Regions from separate parts of the Polaromonas sp. P1_E11 genome, predicted to be linked through region 1. Evidence: predicted binding sites of a transcription regulator. Region 1 holds the regulator's gene; the other holds the start of a gene.
What was found. The regulator HrcA, encoded in region 1, represses chaperone genes, less so after heat shock. The targets are predictions, from matches to a motif close to TTAGCACTCNNNNNNNNNGAGTGCTAA.
Positions count from the first base shown of each region.

Region 1 (9,750 bases):
AAGCGAGATTGCGCTTCGCACGTCCATGGCAATGGCAACTTTCTGGGCGCCGTGCTGCTGCTCCAGTGCGACGAAGGGCGTCAGCAATTCCGGTGGAAGGTTGTCGACGCAGTAATAACCGGCGTCTTCCAGTGCATGCAGGGCAACCGATTTTCCGGAACCCGACATGCCGGTGATAAGAACCATTTCCAGTGCTGCCATCACTGTCCCAGCATTTCCTTGGCGTGGGCCAGCGTAGTACCGGAAAGCCGCTCGCCGCCGAGCATGCGGGCGATTTCAGCCACGCGCTGTTCCCCGTTGACATGGTCTACGGTGCTGAGGGTGGTGCCGTTTTCGGCCCGCTTGGCAACGACAAGGTGCTGGTCGGCACAGGCGGCTACCTGGGGCAGATGGGTGACTGCCATGACCTGCCGGTCTTTACCCAGTTGTTTCATCAGCCGCCCGACGGTTTCGGCCACGGCACCCCCCACGCCCGAATCAACCTCATCAAATATGAGCGTTTGCGCCTGCCCCAGCTGGCTGGTGGTGACGGCGATGGCCAGCGCGATGCGCGACAACTCGCCGCCGGAGGCGACCTTGCCCACGGGGCGAGGTGTGCTGCCGGCATGGCCTGCTACCAGGAATTCGGCTTGCTCCAGCCCGTGCTGGGCTGGTTGTTCAAGTTTGCTGAGAGCAACGTCAAATTTGCCGCCCTGCATGCCTAGGCCCTGCATGGCCTGGGTAATGGCCTTGGCGAGTTTGGGTGCAGCTTTGCTGCGCGCCTTCGACACCTGCCCGGCTTCGTCCAGGTAGGCTGACTTTGCCTGGCTTTCGTTTTTTTCCAGTTGAACCAGATCGGCGGCTTCGTCGAGCTTGTGCAACTCGGCCCGCCAGGAGGCCAGCAATTCAGGCAGTTCGGCTGGGGTGCGCTTGTAACGTCGCGCCAGGCTGACCCACAGCGAAAGACGTTCGTCGAGTTCGGCCAGCCTTTGGGGTTCCAGCTCGGCGTGCCGCGCATAGCCATTGAGCGAATGCACTGCATCTTCCATCTGGGCCAGAGCGCCATTTAACACCTCGAGGATGCCCTTGAACTCGGGTTCGATGTGTTCCTGGCCTTGCAACGATGCAATGGCCCGTCCCAGCAGTGCAGTGGCGTTCCCGTCGGACTCCTGCAATGCGTCAACGGCGGCCTGTACGGCATCGCGCAGAGCCTGCGCGTTGGACAACCGCCCATGCTGGGCATTCAGCTCGTCCCATTCGGCGGCCCCGGGTGCCAGCTTGTCGAGTTCGCCGATTTGCCACGCCAGTCGCTCACGTTCGCGCTGCAGGCTGTCTTGCGCTTCGCGTGCGTCGTTCAATGTTTTCTGGGCGAGCCGCCATTGTTGCCAGAGGCGTGACAACTCGCCGGTAGAGACTTCCGCATAGGAGTCGAGCAAGCCGCGTACCGCGTCGGGGCGGGTCAGACTTTGCCACGCATGCTGGCCGTGGATGTCCACCAACTGGTCGGCGATGTCCTTGAGCTGGGTGGCCGTTGCCGCGCTGCCATTGATCCAGGCGCGGCTTTTACCTTGCGCGTCTATCGTGCGCCTGAGCAGCAGGGTTTCGCTGCTGTCGAAGCCGGCTTGTTCCAGCCAGGGGGCCAGGCCTGCGGGGCTGTCAAACTCTGCGCTGATTTCGCAGCGTGCGGCGCCTTCGCGAACCACGCCGGCATCGGCTCGAGCGCCCAGCGCCAGTTGTAGTGCATCAATCAGGATCGATTTACCCGCACCGGTTTCACCGGTGAGCACCGAGAAGCCGCCGGACAAATCCAGCTCAAGCTTGTGGACGATGACGAAGTCGCGAAGCGATATGGTTTTGAGGCTCATAACTTGAATCCTGGCCGGTCAGGCCACGCCTTCGTTCCAGTGCAGCTTTCTCCGGAGCGTGTCGAAATAGCTCCAGCCTTTGGGGTGCAGGAAACGCATTTGGTGTTCGGAGCGCCTGACGGTGATGCGGTCGCCATGCAACAGACTTGCCAGCGACTGCATGTCGAAGTTGGCGCTGGCGTCGCGGCCAGAGACGATTTCAATGGTAATTTCGCCCGAGTCCGACAGCACAATGGGCCTGTTGGACAAGGTATGCGGTGCAATCGGCGCCAACACCCAGCCGGCAATCGATGGGTGCAGCAAGGGCCCTCCAGCTGAAAGGGCATAGGCCGTGGAGCCGGTCGGCGAGGCGATGATCAGGCCATCTGCGCGCTGGTTTGCCACAAAGCGGCCATCCACCTCCACACGGAGTTCCACCATGCCGGCGGTCGCTCCGCGGTTCACGACAACGTCGTTCATGGCGGTGGCGCTGAAGACGCACCTGCCGTCACGCACGACCTCGGCCTGCATCATCCAGCGTCGATCTTCTTCATACTCGCCACGCAACATGGGTATGAGTGTGTTCTGGTAGTCCTCAAAGGCGATATCGGTGATGAACCCCAGCCTGCCCTGGTTGATGCCCACCAGGGGGATGCCGAATTGGGCCAGTAGCCGGCCTATGCCCAGCATGGTGCCGTCTCCCCCCACGACGAGGGCGAGGTCGCACTGGGCCCCTATGCCGGCTGCGTCAAGAGTCGGGAACCGGGTCAGGCCGGTGTTGCTGGCGGTGTCCTGCTCGATCGCCACATCGCAACCCTGGGTGCCCAGGAAGTGTGCGATCTCCTCCAGTGCTGACCGGGAACCTTGTGCGTGGTACTTGCCGATCAATGCGACATGGCGAAATTGCGACTTCATCGGCAAATTACATCACAACATGGCAACCGAAGCTTCGTAGAATGGCACCATGCTTGATGATCGTGCCCGATTGCTGCTGAAAGCGCTCGTTGAACGCTACATTGCCGATGGGCAGCCGGTAGGTTCGCGCACGCTCTCAAAGGCTTCCGGCCTTGAACTGTCTCCGGCCACTATACGCAATGTGATGAGCGACCTCGAGGAGCTTGGCCTGATTGTCAGCCCGCACACCTCGGCAGGGCGTATTCCCACAGCGCGGGGTTACCGGCTCTTTGTGGACACGATGTTGACCACCCAGCGCGACTCCTTGTCGTCGTCGGGCCACATAGGTGCGCCGCGACTGGCACCTGATCAACCCCAAAAAGTGCTCAGCAATGCGGCACACATGCTGTCGAGCCTGTCGCAATTCGTGGGTGTCGTCATGGCGCCACGCCGGACGTCGGTCTTTCGCCATATCGAGTTCCTGCGCCTGTCCGAAAAACGTTTTCTGGTGATCATCGTCTCGCCCGATGGCGATGTGCAAAACCGGGTCATCTTCACCGAGGCGGACTACACGCAGTCCCAATTGGTTGAAGCGGCCAATTTCCTCAATTCACATTACGCCGGCATGGCAATCGAAGAGGTGCGGGAGCGCCTGAAGAACGAGGTGGAAGCCCTTCGCGGTGAAATCGCCACGTTGATGCAGGCGGCGGTCAAGGTCAGCTCGGAGGCCATCGAGTCGCGCGACGAGGTGGTTATTTCCGGCGAACGCAATCTGCTGGCCGTCAGCGACTTTTCCGGTGACATGGGTAACCTGCGCAAGCTCTTTGATCTCTTCGAGCAAAAGGCGCAACTTATGCGGCTCCTCGATGTTTCGAGCCGCGCCGAGGGAGTCCGGATTTACATCGGCGGCGAAAGCCAGGTGATTCCGTATCAGGAACTGTCTGTGGTGACGGCCCCTTATGAAGTCGACGGACAGGTCGTGGGAACCCTGGGCGTGATAGGGCCGATGCGTATGCCTTACGAAAAAATGATCCAGATTGTCGACATCACCTCCAAGCTGGTGAGCACCGCGCTCAGCCATAGCAAGTAGGCCCTTACAATCGATCCCTTGAGTGGGGCGTTAGCTCAGTTGGTTAGAGCAGAGGACTCATAATCCTTTGGTCGAGTGTTCAAGTCACTCACGCCCTACCATTTAAATAAGCTATAATTTGAGGCTTAGCGGCTGTAGCTCAGTTGGATAGAGTACTTGGCTACGAACCAAGGGGTCGTGGGTTCAATTCCTGCCAGCCGCACCACTTTCTTAAGTGATTTCAATAGCTTAGAGGCTCATCCCTCTAGGCTATTTTTCTTTCCGGGGCCCACTTTTAGGGGCCTTTTTCATACCGCTGCCAGTGCGATAGTGGTTTTCCTGGGGCTGGGCGGCGCCGGACGGGCTGTACGCCCAACAAGAGCTCCGCTATTCTGGAAGCCTAATTCCGGAGGAGAAACATGGGATCACTGAATGTAGAGGACCACGGCGAGTGGCTCAGTTTTGGCTTGTCATACGCGGGCAGCACCATCCCCGTGAGGATTTCGCGCGAGGCGATGGAGGAGTTCTTCGGCGCCGCGCCTGGGCCGGATTCCCTGAAAAAAGCGTATGAACAGGATGCTGAAATGATTCACGCCCGGGCCACAGATCTGGTCGTGGCAGGTGTGAGCTACACGCCTGAAAATCCCCTCGTGCTGAAAATGGAAGATTTTTAGGTGCATTCATGGCCGGCAGCCATGAATGCTATGGTGGCCGGAGCATGAACAAAGCCTTTACCAAAGAAACTGAGCCGGAGGACGACGAGCTGACGCTCGCGCCCCTGCCTGCAGGCGGCAAAAACTACATCACTCCGCAGGGCTACGAGCACCTGCGCAGCGAACTTCTGGACCTGATCGACAGCGAACGGCCCAAAATGGTGGAAATCGTTCATTGGGCTGCCAGCAATGGGGATCGCTCCGAAAACGGCGACTACCACTACGGCAAAAAGCGCCTGCGGGAAATCGACCGACGAATCCGGTTTTTGACGCAGAGACTGGAAATTGCGGAAATCAGCAACCCGTCGGTGCACCACGGTAGCGACCAGGTGTTTTTCGGCGCGACAGTGGCTTACGCCGATGGCGAAGGAGTCGAACGGGTCGTGACGATTCTCGGCATTGACGAAGCCAACAGCGCCCTGGGGCAAATCAGCTGGATATCTCCCGTTGCCAGAGCGCTGCTCAAATCGCGTGTTCGCGATGAAGTGAGTCTCGTGACTCCGCAGGGTGTACAGACGCTCGAGGTACTGAAAGTGGAGTATCCCGCACCGGACAAGTCGACAGCTGATTAGCCGGACGATTTGGCGCGTTGCACCCGCAGCACGGAAGGTGTGCGTTTCACGCTGCGCAAGGCGGAAGCCAGGTGGATGCGGTCGCGCACGGCCACGCCGAAGCGCAGGTCCGTGGCGTCATGCGAAGGCTCTTGGCCCATGTCGACATGGGTAATGTCCGCCTCGGCGCTGGCCAATGCAGCCGCCACTCGCGCCAGGACCCCTTTCCCATTGGAGACGGTGACCAGGAGGTTTGTTTCAAACGTGCGCACCGGCTCGTCTGACCAGTCCACGGCGATAAAACGCTCGCTGTCACGGTGCTGCAGTCGCTTGGCGACAGCGCAGTCATCGGTATGTATCACCAGACCTTCACCGCGCCCCAGGTAGCCCACGATGCCGTCGCCAGGAATCGGGCGGCAACAGGGGGCAAACTGCACGGAGGCGCCTTCGCTTCCATCGATCACCAGCGCGCCTTGCGACACAGACTCATGGGCGGTGTAGCGTTCGCGGCTCATGAGCAGGGCATTGGGTTTTTCACCGTTTTCGGCAAGAAGGGTGACGATGCGCTTGGCCACCATGCTGGCGATCCGTTTGCCCAGCCCGATGTCGGTCAGCAGATCGGCACGTGACCGGTTGCCGGTAAAACGCAGGATCTTTTCCCAGGTGGCGTGGTGGGCCTCATCGTCGTCGGGGAGACGTTCGCGTTCGATGCCCTCGGCACGCAACGCCTGTGCGAGCATTTTCTCGCCCAGATCCTGCGACTCGGAAAGCGCCATGGTTTTCAGATGGTGGCGTATTTTGGAGCGGGCTTTCCCCGTGCGTACGAATCCCAGCCAGCCGGGGTTGGGGCTGGAGACCGAAGCCGTGATGATTTCGATCACGTCGCCGTTATGCAACTCGGACCGAAGCGGCACCTGCTCGCCGTTGACTTTGGCCGCCACGGCGCGGTGCCCCACGTCACTGTGAATGGCGTAAGCAAAGTCCACGATGGTCGCGCCACGCGGCATGGCCATGATCTGGCTTTTCGGCGTGAACACATAGACCGCCTCAGGAAACAGGTCAATCTTGACGTGGTCCCAGAACTCGGCCGCATCGCGCGTTTCCTGCTGGATGTCGAGCAGCGATTGCAGCCACTGGGTCCCCAGCCGCTGCGAAGCGTCGCCATCCGGGTCGGTGGCCTTGTAAAGCCAGTGCGCTGCGACCCCGGATTCCGCCACCACATGCATGGCTTCGGTGCGCATCTGGAACTCGATGTTGGTACCGAAGGGGCCAACCAGTGTGGTGTGCAGTGACTGGTAACCGTTGATCTTCGGGATTGCGATGTAGTCCTTGAACTTTCCGGGCAGGGGTTTGTAGAGCTGGTGCAACACCCCCATGGCCGTGTAGCAGGTCGTCAGGTCTTTCACGATCACCCGAAACCCATAGAGATCGGTCACCTGGGCAAACGAAAGGTGCTTTTCATCCATCTTGCGGTAGATGGAGTACAGCGTCTTTTCTCGTCCCGAGATCATCACCGGCACATGGGCGCCGGTAAAGGCCGATTCGACCTCTCCCTGCACCCGCTTGATCACGTCGCGTCGGCGGCCGCGGGCCTTCTGCAGCGCCTTGGTCAAGGTGGCGTAGCGCCAGGGGTGCAGGTGCTGGAAGGAAAGGTCCTGCAATTCCCGGTAGGTCGTGTTCAGGCCCAGGCGGTGGGCGATGGGCGCGTAAATGTCCAGGGTTTCGCGCGAGATCCGGGTCCATTTGGCGCGCGGGACATCGCCCAGCGTGCGCATGTTATGCGTCCGGTCAGCCAGCTTGATCAGGATGACCCGCACGTCGCGTGCCATGGCCAGCAGCATCTTGCGGAAAGACTCCGCCTGGTTTTCTTCCCGGGTGTTGAATTCCAGCTTTTCGAGTTTGGTCAGCCCGTCCACCAGTTCAGCCACCGGCGCGCCGAAACGCTCGATCAGCTCGGGCTTGGTGACACCGCAGTCTTCAATGGCGTCATGCAGCAGGGCGGCCATGAGCGCCTGGGCATCCAGCTTCCACTCGGCGCATTGTTGTGCGACGGCTATAGGGTGGGTGATATAGGGTTCGCCGCTGTTGCGCAGCTGGCCCAGGTGGGCCTCATCTGCAAAGCGATAGGCGCGCCGGACATTGTCAATGTCGGCAGCGCTCATGTAGTCGAGTTTCGCCGTGAGCGCAGCAAAGCTTGCCGCTGCTGCGTTGGCGGCGGCGGGGGTCGACTTGCTGGAAACAACAGGCGAAAGCATGGCGCTCATGCCTTAAATGTATCGCGGCATGAATAAATCGTAAAAAAAATGGACTTTATGACGCCATAAATGCAAAAAGCACCGCGTTGCGGTGCTTTTTTGCGTTGCCAGAGTTGACTCAGGAGGGCACTTTTTTCAGCATTTCAAGGCCGATCTTGCCTTCTGCTATCTCGCGCAGAGCGGTGACGCCAGGTTTGTTCTTGCTTTCAATCTTGGCGGCGTGCCCTTGGCTGAGCATGCGTGCACGATAGGTGGCAGCCAGAACCAGCTGGAAGCGGTTCGGGATTTTTTCGAGGCAGTCTTCAACGGTAATGCGGGCCATGGTGATCTCCGGTGTGATCGATAACGGGTAAAGCGGTGAAATCAGGGAATTTGAAGGGCCTGGAAGGTTTCGGCGCGGGCTCGCCGCTGGGCCGAAAACTTGAGCCGTTGGGCATGCACAATGGTTTTCAGGTCGAAAACTGCCCGCTCAAATAACTCGTTAATTATAACGAAGTCGAATTCGCGGGCCTGGGCCATCTCGGTGGCCGCGTTTTTGAGCCGCAATTCGATGACTTCGGCACTGTCTTCGCCCCGCCGCTGCAGGCGCGAGCGCAACTCTTCCCAGCTTGGCGGGAGTATGAAAATCAGCACCGCATTGGCAAAAATCCGTTTGATGTTGATCGCACCCTGAAAATCTATTTCCAGAATCACGTCGGCGCCGGTGGCGATTCGCTCTTCAATGGTCTGCCGCGAGGTGCCGTAGCGGTGGCCGTGCACATGTGCCCATTCCAGGAAGGAGTCACGCAGCACCATGCCGTCAAAATCCTCGGGCGAGAGAAAAAAGTACTCCCTGCCGTGCTTTTCCTGGCCGCGCGGAGGGCGTGTGGTGTGTGACACTGCGGGCTGGATGCGTGAATCCAGTTCCAGAAGGGCTTTGACCAGGCTGGATTTGCCGGCCCCGCTGGGGGCGGCTACAACAAAGAGGTTTCCGGGGTAGTCCATGCGTCCTGGGCGGTAATTTTGGTGTTTTAGGCTAGGGGGCGGGCTATTCGACGTTCTGGACCTGCTCACGGATCTGCTCTATAAGCACTTTCATGTCGACAGAAATGCGTGTCAGCTCGAGGGACGCCGATTTGGAGCCCAGTGTATTGGCTTCGCGGTGCAGCTCCTGGATCAGGAAATCCAGGCGTTTGCCCAGTTCCCCGCCGTTTGCCAGAAGGCGGTCAATCTCATCCAGGTGCGAAGAGAGGCGGGTGATTTCTTCCGCGACGTCAATGCGGATGGCAAAGGCTGTCGCCTCTGTCAGCGCCCGGTCCTGTGCAACTTCCGGCAGCGTGGCGCCGTCCGACAGCGCCATGGCTTCTTTCCAGCGTTCCAGGAAGCGGGTTTTCTGCTGCTCAACCAGTTTGGGCACCATGGGCACCGCCAGCGCTGCCAGCGCACGCAGCTGTCCCGTGCGGTCAAGCAGCATGTCGGCCAGCCGGGCGCCTTCGCGTTCGCGGGCCGCCATCAGCTCTTTCAAGGCTTTTTTGGCCAGCTTGAGCAGCTCATCGCTGTAGTCATGTGGTTTTTTGTCCTCATTGGTGGCGATCCGCAGAATATCCGCCACGCTGAGCGCGGGTGCCTGCGGCAGCCAGGATTTGATGCTGTCCTCCAGCGACCCGAGCCGTTGCAGGGTGGCTGAAGACGGCGCGCGCAGGGTGCTGGCCGAGGTACTTTCCAGCGAAACCCGCACTTCCACCTTGCCGCGCTTGAGCTTGCCGGTGAGCAATTCGCGCAATGCGGGCTCGGCCTGCCTCAATTCGTCGGGCAGGCGGAACGCCAAATCAAGAAACCGGCTGTTGACGGAGCGTATTTCGACGCCCAGACGGGAGCTGGCATCCGCGCCCGATTCAGTTTCCGGGGCGGATTGCGCCATGCTCGATTGCACGGCTGCATAACCCGTCATGCTGTAAACTGACATTTAAAAATACGCTTTACTAGAGAGAGAACAAGACCCAGACTGACCAAGTCATTCTGGCTCATCCCAAATTATGTCAAAGGTCAAGCCCGCACCATTGCCGCCCGACACCGTGATTGGTGGCTATCGTGTTGTGCGAAAGCTTTCAGCCGGTGGCTTTGGCGTAGTTTACTTGGCCGTCGACAACGAGGGCCAGCAGGTTGCCATCAAGGAGTACCTGCCGTCGTCCCTGGCTGGCCGCGCCCCGGGGGAATTGCTTCCGCAGGTTCAGGCTGAAAAACTCTCGCTGTACCGCCTGGGACTCAAAAGTTTCTTCGAAGAAGGCCGTTCGCTGGCCCAGATTTCACACGGCTCCGTTGTCAGTGTGCTGAATTTCTTCCGTGAAAACGAGACTGTTTACATGGTCATGAACTACCTGGAGGGCGGAACCCTGCAGGATTTCATCATCACGGCCCGTGAGCTGAAAAAGCAGAAGGTCTTCCGCGAGTCAACCATTCGTTCGC
Region 1 is NZ_JBFUBA010000002.1:887,323-897,072, reverse strand. Features, by position in the region: gene rapZ (RNase adapter RapZ) at 1-201, opposite strand, end outside; gene recN (DNA repair protein RecN) at 201-1,844, opposite strand; gene AC1D11_RS11755 (NAD kinase) at 1,863-2,738, opposite strand; gene hrcA (heat-inducible transcriptional repressor HrcA) at 2,788-3,807, shown strand; tRNA gene AC1D11_RS11745 (tRNA-Ile) at 3,832-3,908, shown strand; tRNA gene AC1D11_RS11740 (tRNA-Arg) at 3,936-4,012, shown strand; gene AC1D11_RS11735 (hypothetical protein) at 4,206-4,460, shown strand; gene greB (transcription elongation factor GreB) at 4,505-5,071, shown strand; gene AC1D11_RS11725 (RelA/SpoT family protein) at 5,068-7,314, opposite strand; gene rpoZ (DNA-directed RNA polymerase subunit omega) at 7,424-7,627, opposite strand; gene gmk (guanylate kinase) at 7,669-8,289, opposite strand; gene AC1D11_RS11710 (YicC/YloC family endoribonuclease) at 8,333-9,250, opposite strand; gene AC1D11_RS11705 (serine/threonine protein kinase) at 9,321-9,750, shown strand, end outside.

Region 2 (9,750 bases), on a different contig from region 1:
GCTTTGAGTGGCTGGATTTTGACTGTAGGTTCACGCCTGGCCACGATGCGTCAGCGGGATAGGAAATGTGTGTAGGACAAGCTCGAATCAGGCAGCACTTCCCTGGTTGGAGCTTCAATTCCCTGCTTCCGGCCGCTGTTTTTACCTGCGTCAGGCAACGAGGCAGGACATCAGGCTTTCGTAATCCACCGGTTTGACCAGGTGATGGTTAAACCCGGCCAGACTGGCAAGGGCTTTGTCTGTTGTCTGTCCCCAGCCGGTGAGCGCAATAAGGACCATGTTTTCAGCGGCCGGCTGCTGACGGATCAAGCGTGCTGCGTCGTACCCGTTCATGCCGGGCATTCCGATGTCCATGACGATAACGTCCGGCCTGTGGGCCCTGGCTGCGGCAACGGCGGCCACACCGTCATACGCCGTTGTTACTGCAAAACCGTCCATGCCAAGCAAAGCGCCCAAGGTATTGGCCGCATCCACGTTGTCGTCCACCACCAGGATTTTTTTGGCATTTCCGGACCGGACGGAGCCCGCCACTTGCACAGGCGCTACAGGCTGCCCGCCCTCCAGAACCACCGGCAGCGCCAGGACGAACTCACTGCCATGACCCAGGCCTTCACTGCTGGCGTGCAGAGTGCCGCCGTGCATCTCGGCAAACTGCCTGGCCAGGCTCAGACCGATCCCCAGGCCGGTCGGCGCCTCGCCAGGCACGGGCGTCTGGGCAAACAGGTCAAATATCTTTGCCAGAGAAGACGCCTCAAGCCCGATGCCGTTGTCGGCGACGCGGAAAGTCACCACAGGCCCCTCGACTTCCGCGCGCAGCACGATATGCCCGCCTGGATGCGTGAACTTGGCGGCGTTGACCAGAAGGTTGGCAACGCTTTGCACCAGGCGCGCGTGATCGGCATCCAGCAGATACGGTGCGTCCGGCTCCTGCACGTCCAGCCGGTGCTGCTTGCTTTCCATGGCGGAACCGGAAATCTCCACCGCATGGTTGATCACTGATTGCAGCGTGATCTGCCCCTTTTTCAGGGTGACCTTGCCGCTGGTGATGCGGGCCACGTCCAGCAGGTCATCCACCAGGCGCGTCAGATGCGCCACCTGGCGGTCCACCACATTGCGCAGCTGCGTGATCTGGCCCACCTCCGGATAAAGATGCTTGAGGATGCCCATGGATGTGCGGATCGGCGCCAGCGGGTTGCGCAGCTCATGCGCCAGCGTGGCGAGGAATTCATCCTTGCGCTTGTCGGCATCGCGAACCTGGTATTGCCTTTCGCGCGCCCGCACGGCTGAGCGGGTTGCGGTAATCAGGGCAATGGTGCGCACCGGCCGCTCCACCAGTGTCACGTTACCCAGGTGCTCGACCGCGCGCTGCACATCCAGTGAGTCTGCGCCGCTGCGTGTCAACAGCAAAATGGGTATGTCCGACCAGGTGGGTTGTGATGCGACGTATTCGGCCAATGGCCGCATGCCACTACCGCTGACGACTTCCTCCACCAGCAAGAGGGCGCCGGCACCCAGCGGCAATTGCGTCATAAGTTCGTCGCTGTTCGCGCAGACGATGCTGTGGATTCCCACCGACTGCAACACTCTGGCAGTCAGCGTCGCATCCCGGCCCGTGGGCGCACAAATGACGATTCGCCGCTCCACCTATCTTGCTCCGCGGGCAGCACCCACCTCAGGATCGTTGCCGAGGTAGACGGGCACCCCCGTCAGAATGCCGCGGAAGCCGCGCAGCGGCGCGCCGACATGGATGCCCTTGTGCGACATCGAGAATTCGCGGATGGTGCGCTCGTGCAGGCTGCCACGCTTTTTAAACACCGAAACGGCCTGCTTGACTTCACCGTCGTGCTCGAAGTAACGCAACATGAGCACGTTGTCGGCGAGGTAGCTGGCATCCACCGTGGTGGACATCTGGCCGCCCAGCATGCCTTGCTGAACGCCTATCAGGATGGTCACCACACCGCGCTGGCCCAGGTAGGTCAGCAATTCGTGCAAATGCGTTGTCAGAAAACGCTCGTCCGGCATGGCATTGAGGTAACCGTTGATGCTGTCGATGACGATGACTTTGCAGCCCCGGTCTGCGGCCCGGCACACCACGGTCGTGAACTCCCCGGGGGACAGCTCGGCCGGGTCAATCTGCTGAATGCTCAGCACGCCGCTTTCATAGGGCTCGCGGATTTTCATGCCCAGGCCGTCTGCGCGGTTCAGCAAATTGTTGGCCGCTTCTTCAAACAGGAACATGGCGCTGGTCTGCCCGCGCTGCGCCGCGGCAGTGACAAACTGGGCTGCCAGCGACGACTTGCCGGTACCGGGAGGCCCGGCGATGAGAGTACTCGTGCCCTCTTCCAGGCCGCCGCCAAGGAGGGTGTCGAGCTCGGTGAGGCCGCTTTTGAGCTGTTCCCGTTTTCCCATCACCCGCGACTCGGCCGCCACCAGGCGCGGGTACACGCACAGGCCCCCGTACTGGATGTCGTAGTCATGCAGGCCGCCACGAAAGGCGATGCCGCGGTACTTCACCACGCGCACCCGGCGCCGCTCGGCCCCGTAGTCCTTCACGGACTGGTCCAGCGTGATCACACCGTGCGCAATGCTGCGCACCTGAAGGTCTATGCCGGCAGCCGTGCGGTCGTCGAGCAACATCACGGTGCAGGAACGGCTGGCGAAGAACTGCTTGAGCGCCAGCACCTGGCGGCGATAGCGCAGCGGCGTATCGGCCAGCAATTGCAATTCGGAGAGGGAATCAATCACCACCCGGGTCGGTTTTCGCTCTTCAATCACGGACAGAATCATCTGTGTGGTGGTGCCCATCTCCACCTCCGAAGGGTGGAACATGGTGTATTCCGCCTCCGGCATCAGCAGGTTTTCAGACGGCAGTACCTCATGGATGTGAATGCCCCCCATGTCCCAGCCATGGGACTCGGCAACCCCGGCCAGTTCTGCAGCCGTTTCGGCCAGTGTGATGTACACGACGGACTCACCCTGCCGGGCGCCTTCCACCAGAAATTGCAGGCCGGTGGTGGTCTTGCCGGTGCCAGGCTCGCCTTCGATCAGGTAAATGCGGTCCTTGATGAGCCCGCCTCCCAGAATGTTGTCCAAGCCTGGGATGCCGGTTGAAAGGAACTGAAGCCCGGTTGAGGTCTTTGTGGTCATGGTTACAGGGATGCGGTTGTGAGCCAACATGGCACGGAAAGAACAATCCGCAACACCCCGTTAAAGAACGAAGCGGCTTGTAACACCTGGATAAATGGTAGCCAGCAGCCTCCAAAATCCCTGGTTTGCAGAGCCTGAGTTGAGCGTAGGACGACACGCCGTCCCTTAGTCTCCCATCAGCGTTGCTCCGCTGCCCCTCCGGGACGCCGCCGGAAGGCCCGGGGGTGGGAATCCGAGAATCAGTCCGGTTCACGGGTAAAGCACCAAAACAGCGGTTTTCAGCAGCGCCACCTTGAAAACAGGCCTGATTGCCTCTATGATTAGCACTCGATGGTATTGAGTGCTAACAAAGCACTGTCACACCACCAAGTTAACAGGCACTCACTTCTTTTGTGAGCCTTTTGATTCCTCTAAAACCATTGTTCTCAAACAAGGAGCTCTCATGAAACTTCGTCCTTTGCACGACCGCGTGATCGTCAAACGCGTGGAAAACGAAACCAAAACCGCTTCCGGCATCGTCATTCCTGACAGCGCCGCTGAAAAGCCTGATCAAGGCGAAGTGCTGGCCGTTGGCCCAGGCAAGAAGAACGACAAGGGCGAACTGAGCCCCGTGGGCGTGAAGGTCGGCGACCGCGTGCTGTTCGGCAAATACAGCGGCCAGACCGTCAAGGTCGACGGCGACGAACTGCTCGTCATGAAAGAAGAAGACCTGTTTGCAGTGGTCGAGAAGTAATCTCTCTTCTGCTATTTATTTGATAGCTGCTGGCGCACGTTATATATGGGCTGGCAGGCGATTTCATCCATAAACTTTAAGGAATCTGCATCATGGCAGCAAAAGACGTAATTTTCGGCGGCGAAGCCCGCGCACGCATGGTCGAGGGTGTGAACATCCTGGCCAACGCCGTCAAGGTAACCCTGGGCCCTAAAGGCCGTAACGTGGTTCTGGAGCGCTCGTTCGGCGCCCCCACGGTGACCAAGGACGGTGTGTCCGTCGCCAAGGAAATCGAACTCAAGGACAAGCTGCAGAACATGGGCGCGCAGATGGTCAAGGAAGTCGCTTCCAAGACTTCTGACAACGCCGGCGACGGCACCACCACCGCCACCGTTCTGGCACAAGCCATCGTCCGCGAAGGCATGAAATACGTGGCCGCCGGCATGAACCCGATGGACCTGAAGCGCGGTATCGACAAGGCCGTGCTGGCCCTGACCGAAGAGCTGAAGAAGGCTTCCAAGCCCACCACCACCTCCAAGGAAATTGCCCAGGTCGGCTCCATCTCGGCCAACTCCGACGAATCCATCGGCAAGATCATTGCCGACGCGATGGACAAGGTTGGTAAAGAAGGCGTGATCACCGTGGAAGACGGCAAGTCCCTGCAAAACGAACTCGACGTCGTTGAAGGCATGCAGTTTGACCGCGGCTACCTCTCCCCTTACTTCATCAACAACCCTGAAAAGCAGTCCGCACTGCTGGACAACCCCTTTGTTCTGCTCTACGACAAGAAGATCAGCAACATCCGTGACCTGCTGCCTACCCTGGAGCAAGTTGCCAAGGCTGGCCGTCCGCTGCTGATCATTGCCGAAGAAGTCGAGGGCGAAGCCCTGGCAACTCTGGTCGTGAACACCCTGCGCGGCATCCTGAAGGTTGTGGCTGTGAAGGCTCCTGGCTTCGGCGACCGCCGCAAAGCCATGCTGGAAGACATCGCCTGCCTGACCGGCGGCAAGGTCATCGCTGAAGAAGTCGGCATGTCGCTCGAAAAAGTGACGCTGGCTGACCTCGGCCAGGCCAAGCGCATCGAAGTGGGCAAAGAAAACACCATCATCATCGACGGCTCCGGCGCCGCTGCCGACATCGAAGCACGCGTCAAGCAAGTGCGCGTCCAGATCGAAGAAGCGACCAGCGACTACGACCGTGAAAAACTGCAAGAGCGCGTGGCCAAGCTGGCCGGCGGTGTTGCCGTGATCAAGGTTGGCGCTGCCACCGAAGTCGAAATGAAGGAAAAGAAGGCCCGCGTGGAAGACGCACTGCACGCAACCCGCGCTGCCGTGGAAGAAGGCATTGTGGCCGGCGGCGGCGTGGCTCTGCTGCGCGCCAAGCAAGCTGCAGGCAAGATCGCCGGCGACAATCCTGACCAGGATGCCGGTATCAAGCTGGTGCTGCGCGCCATTGAAGCCCCCCTGCGCGAAATCGTTTACAACGCAGGCGGCGAAGCCTCTGTGGTGGTGAACGCTGTTCTGGCCGGCAAGGGCAACTATGGCTTCAATGCAGCCAACGACACCTACGGCGACATGATCGAAATGGGTATCCTGGATCCCACGAAGGTCACCCGCACCGCACTGCAGAACGCAGCCTCCGTCGCATCGCTGATGCTGACGACCGAAGCCATGATTGCCGAGGCTCCGAAGGAAGAGTCCGGCGCTGGCGGCGGCATGCCAGGCGGCATGGGTGGAATGGGCGGCATGGGCGACATGGGCATGTAATACCTGCCTGAGCTTCTCGCTCCATCAAAAAGGGCCGCTTTCGCGGCCCTTTTTTTTATTGCCGCTTCATTTTGTACGAAAAATGTTTACACGCAGCAAGGCCCTTCGTCGGCCGCACCACAGTCTCTTCACAAAAATGGAATGGAAGATGCTGCATGCCGGCGCTAGCCGCTACCATGATTTCTCATGAGCCCTCGGATGACTTTCCTCACCCCGCGCGATGTCGCGAATACCACCCAAAAAATATTCATGGCGGCCGTCTTTGCGGCCTCTTCAGCACATGTTTTTGCACAACAGGCCGGAACCTGGTCCATCTCGGCAGGGTTCACGCGCATTGCGCCCTCGGTAGACAGCGGCAGCCTTTCGGCGCCATCCGGGACAGGCGTTATTCCAGATGCCAAGGTGGACGTCAGCAGCAACACCCGCTTAACCGCCGCAGTGAATTACATGGTCACTGATCACGTCAGCCTACACCTGCCGGTGGGCTTGGGTTTCAGGCATGACGTCAGCGGCGCAGGCGTGCTTACCGGTGTCGGCAAGGTGGCCGAGACCCGGGCTTTGCCCATCACGCTGATTGCCCAATACCGGTTTCTTGATGTCGACGCCCGGTTTCGCCCCTATCTGGGCGCCGGCCTTTCCTATGTGAAGTTCTACAAGGAACGCGGCTCGGCCATGCTGACTGCGTTGACCAACCCAGGGGGTCCTGCCACAGGCGTGTCTTTCAAATCGAAACTGGCACCCACTTTGCAAGTTGGGGGCATCTTCAATCTCGACAAAAAATGGTTTGTGGAAGCGAGTTATGCCAAGACCTTCCTGAAAACCCGCGGCACGCTCACGACCAACCAGACCATTGATGTGGGCCTTGACCCCAACTGCTTCACCTTGCAGCTGGGGTACAAGTTTTAATTTCACGCTTGCTTCCTGAAGCAAGATCGCACTTCGAATGCAGGCCCTCGTCAGGAGCGCAGGCCGCAAGGCTGGAGCGCAACGCGGATAAAGGTCCGAAAATTTTGTGCCGCTCTGCCAGGGTCGCGAGGCTAAGCGGCTCGGACTCCGAAGTGCCCGGGGTTAAGGCCCAAATAGATGCATGGCCTCCGACCAGGATTAAAACCGTCAGAAAAATCAGGGTGACCGGCCAAAACGGCCGTCGGCCTGCCGTCTGAACTCGGTAGGCGTCATGCCCTTGATCTCCAGAAAACGCCGGTTGAAGTTTGCAACATTGTTGAAACCGACCTGATAGCAGATGTCGGTGACGTTGTGGTCGGTCTGCATCAGCAGGTGGCAGGCGCTGTTGATCCGCACACGGTTGACGAAGTCGGTAAAGCTGTTGCCGGTGGAGCGCTGGAAGAAGCGGCTGAAGCGGCTCTCGCTCATGCCGAGCTCGGCCGCCACGACCGACATCGAGATGGGCTCCGCCATGTTGGCGGTAATGCGGTTGACGATGCCGTTGATCTGGTCGACCTGCGCGTCGCCATCAGCGCCCTGCGTGCCCTGCATCTGTACGCTCGACAGCAACCGGTAGTCCGTCCATTGCGCCAGGTCGGCCATGAACTCAAAAAAGTGGCCGAGGCGGCGCACGCCGCGCGCGGCCTTGATGTTGTCCCAGTGCGTCTGCGCCTGCTGCGACATGCCGAAGAACTCGATGCCATGACGTGCCCGTTCGAGCAGCTCCATCACTTCGCGCAATTCAGGAATTCCGGTTGCCGCGCGCTCGATGGGCTCGTGGTGGAACTGGATCACCCGGTCGCGTCCCGCAGCGCCGCCTTCGGGGGCGTCGAGCGAAATCCAGTTGTGCGGCAGGCGAGGGCCGCACAACACCAGATGACCGGGCTGAAACGGTCCGATCCAGTCGCCGACAAACGCTTTTCCCGAAGTCTCCGTGATCAGGTGCAGTTCATACTCTTCATGAAAATGCCAGCGTACCAACGGGCTCGGAAAGCCGTGTGCAAGACAGCGCACCAGACCGGTTTCAGGTGCCTCGTAACCCAGTGATGGGGAGCGCGCAATATCGCGCTCCAGCTCGGGTTGGCGCTGACGGGGGATCGGGCGTTTGGATGTGGACGTTGTCATGGCAGCCTGGGTCAGGACCGGGACGCAACGGCCTCATTGTCCTCCCGCACGAGCGCAGCGTGAACGGCTTCCAGCGTGGGCGGATCGGCACCTTCGCGGGTGCAGTTCAATGCGGCGGCCGTGGCAGCAAAGCGCATCACTGCGTGCCAGGCGTCGCCGCTCAGCTTGCCAAGCTGGGCCGGGTGTTCGACGTCATGCGCAAGCAGCGAGACTGAAAGCCCGGCCGTAAAAGTATCGCCCGCGCCGATGGTGTCGACCACCTCAACACGCGGTGCCGCCACGGTCAACGGCTCGTGCCCTGTGCGCCAGAGCGTGGCACCGCCGGCGCCGCGCGTGACGATGAACGCTCGGGCGCCGGCCCGCAGGCAATCGGCTGCCAGCGCATCGACAGGTCTGCCGGGCGCCAGCAGTCCGGCATCTTCGTCGCTGAGCTTGACCAGATCGGCCATCGCAAACCAGCTCATGACGCGCGCGCGGTAGGCTGTCATATCGGAAATCAGGCTCGGCCGCACGTTGGGATCGAACACAATCACACGGCGCCCGGCGTTGGCGGCCATCAGCCCGGTGATGCGCGCGGCAGCTGGTTCCTGCAGGAGCGCGATCGAGCCGAAATGCAGAAAGCGGCATTCCGCCGGCAACTGCGGCGGCGGTTCGGGTGCCCAGGTCGCATCGGCGCTGCCGTGCGTGTAGAAGGCATAGCGGTTGGTCTGTGGTGTGCGCTCAACGAAGGCCAGGGTCGACGGCGCGGGGCTGCGCAGGATGAAACGGGTGTCCACGCCGTTGCGTTCGAGAAAACGCATCAGGCGTTCGCCAAACAGGTCGGTCGACAGTTGCGTGAGGAAGCCAGTGGGCTGTCCGAGGCGTGCGCAGGCGACAGCCGTGTTGAGCGGCGAGCCGCCCTCGTGGCCGAGAAACGCCAGCGTGCCCGCCTCGCTGGCGGTGAAATCGATCAGGGCTTCGCCCGTGATTGCAATGCGCATGATGGATTGTCGGTCAATGCAAGGCGCCGTCGTCGGCCAAATCAGCTCATGACGTTGCCGCCATCGACATTCAGGGTCTGCGCCGTGATGTAACGCGCCTCGTCGCTGGCAAGGAATATGGCCGCTCCCGCGATGTCAGCGGGTACACCCATGCGGCCGAGCGGCACTTCGAGGCCCACGCGCCGCTTCTTTTCTCCCGGTGGCAACCCTTCTGCTCTGGCGAAGAGGCTGTCGACATGGTCCCACATCGGCGTATCGACCACACCGGGTGCAATGCCGTTGACGCGGATTCCATGCGGCGCCATGGCCAATGCGGCGCTCTGGGTATAGCTGATGACCGCGGCCTTGGTGGCGCAGTAGTGCGACACCAGGGCCTCGCCGCGCCGCCCGGCTTGCGAGGCCATGTTGATGACCGACGCGCCCTGAGTGCCGGCCTCGACCATGTGACGAAGCACGGCCTGCATGACAAAGAACATGCCTTTCACGTTGACGGCAAAGAGCCTGTCGAAAGAAGCCTCATCGCTGTCGAGCAAGGGCGCGAGATCGAATACGGCCGCGTTGTTGAACAGGGTATGAATGGGGCCAAAAGCGGCCTGTGCCTGCGCCAGCAGGCGCGCAATCGCCTGGGCTTCCGTCACGTCCGCCGCGATGTAGGCCACGCGGCCGGGATGACGTTTCTGCAGTGCCTGCACGGCTTCAGGCGTCGCCACTACCCGGTCGACCACGCTGCAGTGCGCGCCCTCGGCGATGCAGGCTTCAGCCACCGCCAGACCGATGCCGCCACCGGCGCCTGTCAGAAGCACATGACGGTTCTTCAGACGTTCGCTCATGTTCTTTTAACCCCTGAATTGACAAAACCGGCTACTCGCCCGATCGCGCCGCGCACGGCATCGGTCAGCCGGGTATCGCCTGCGGCACTCCCCCATAGCCCCGCGTCGGAGCACAGCGCGCGCACAGGATCGACAGCGTCGCAGATCGCGCGGGCCACGGCCTCGTCCATACCCTGGTCCTGGTAGGCATAGGGCAGCGCGCCCCGGTGCCAGCGCCGCAGGAAAACAAGGAACAGCGCAGGCAG
Region 2 is NZ_JBFUBA010000001.1:1,384,897-1,394,646, forward strand. Features, by position in the region: gene AC1D11_RS06795 (hybrid sensor histidine kinase/response regulator) at 151-1,644, opposite strand; gene AC1D11_RS06800 (ATPase domain-containing protein) at 1,645-3,147, opposite strand; gene AC1D11_RS06805 (co-chaperone GroES) at 3,590-3,880, shown strand; gene groL (chaperonin GroEL) at 3,973-5,625, shown strand; gene AC1D11_RS06815 (OmpW/AlkL family protein) at 5,824-6,531, shown strand; gene AC1D11_RS06820 (AraC family transcriptional regulator) at 6,748-7,695, opposite strand; gene AC1D11_RS06825 (carbohydrate kinase family protein) at 7,707-8,675, opposite strand; gene AC1D11_RS06830 (L-iditol 2-dehydrogenase) at 8,717-9,505, opposite strand; gene dalD (D-arabinitol 4-dehydrogenase) at 9,502-9,750, opposite strand, start outside.
Region 2: the regulator HrcA is predicted to act here: its motif matches at 3,468-3,494, upstream of AC1D11_RS06805 (co-chaperone GroES).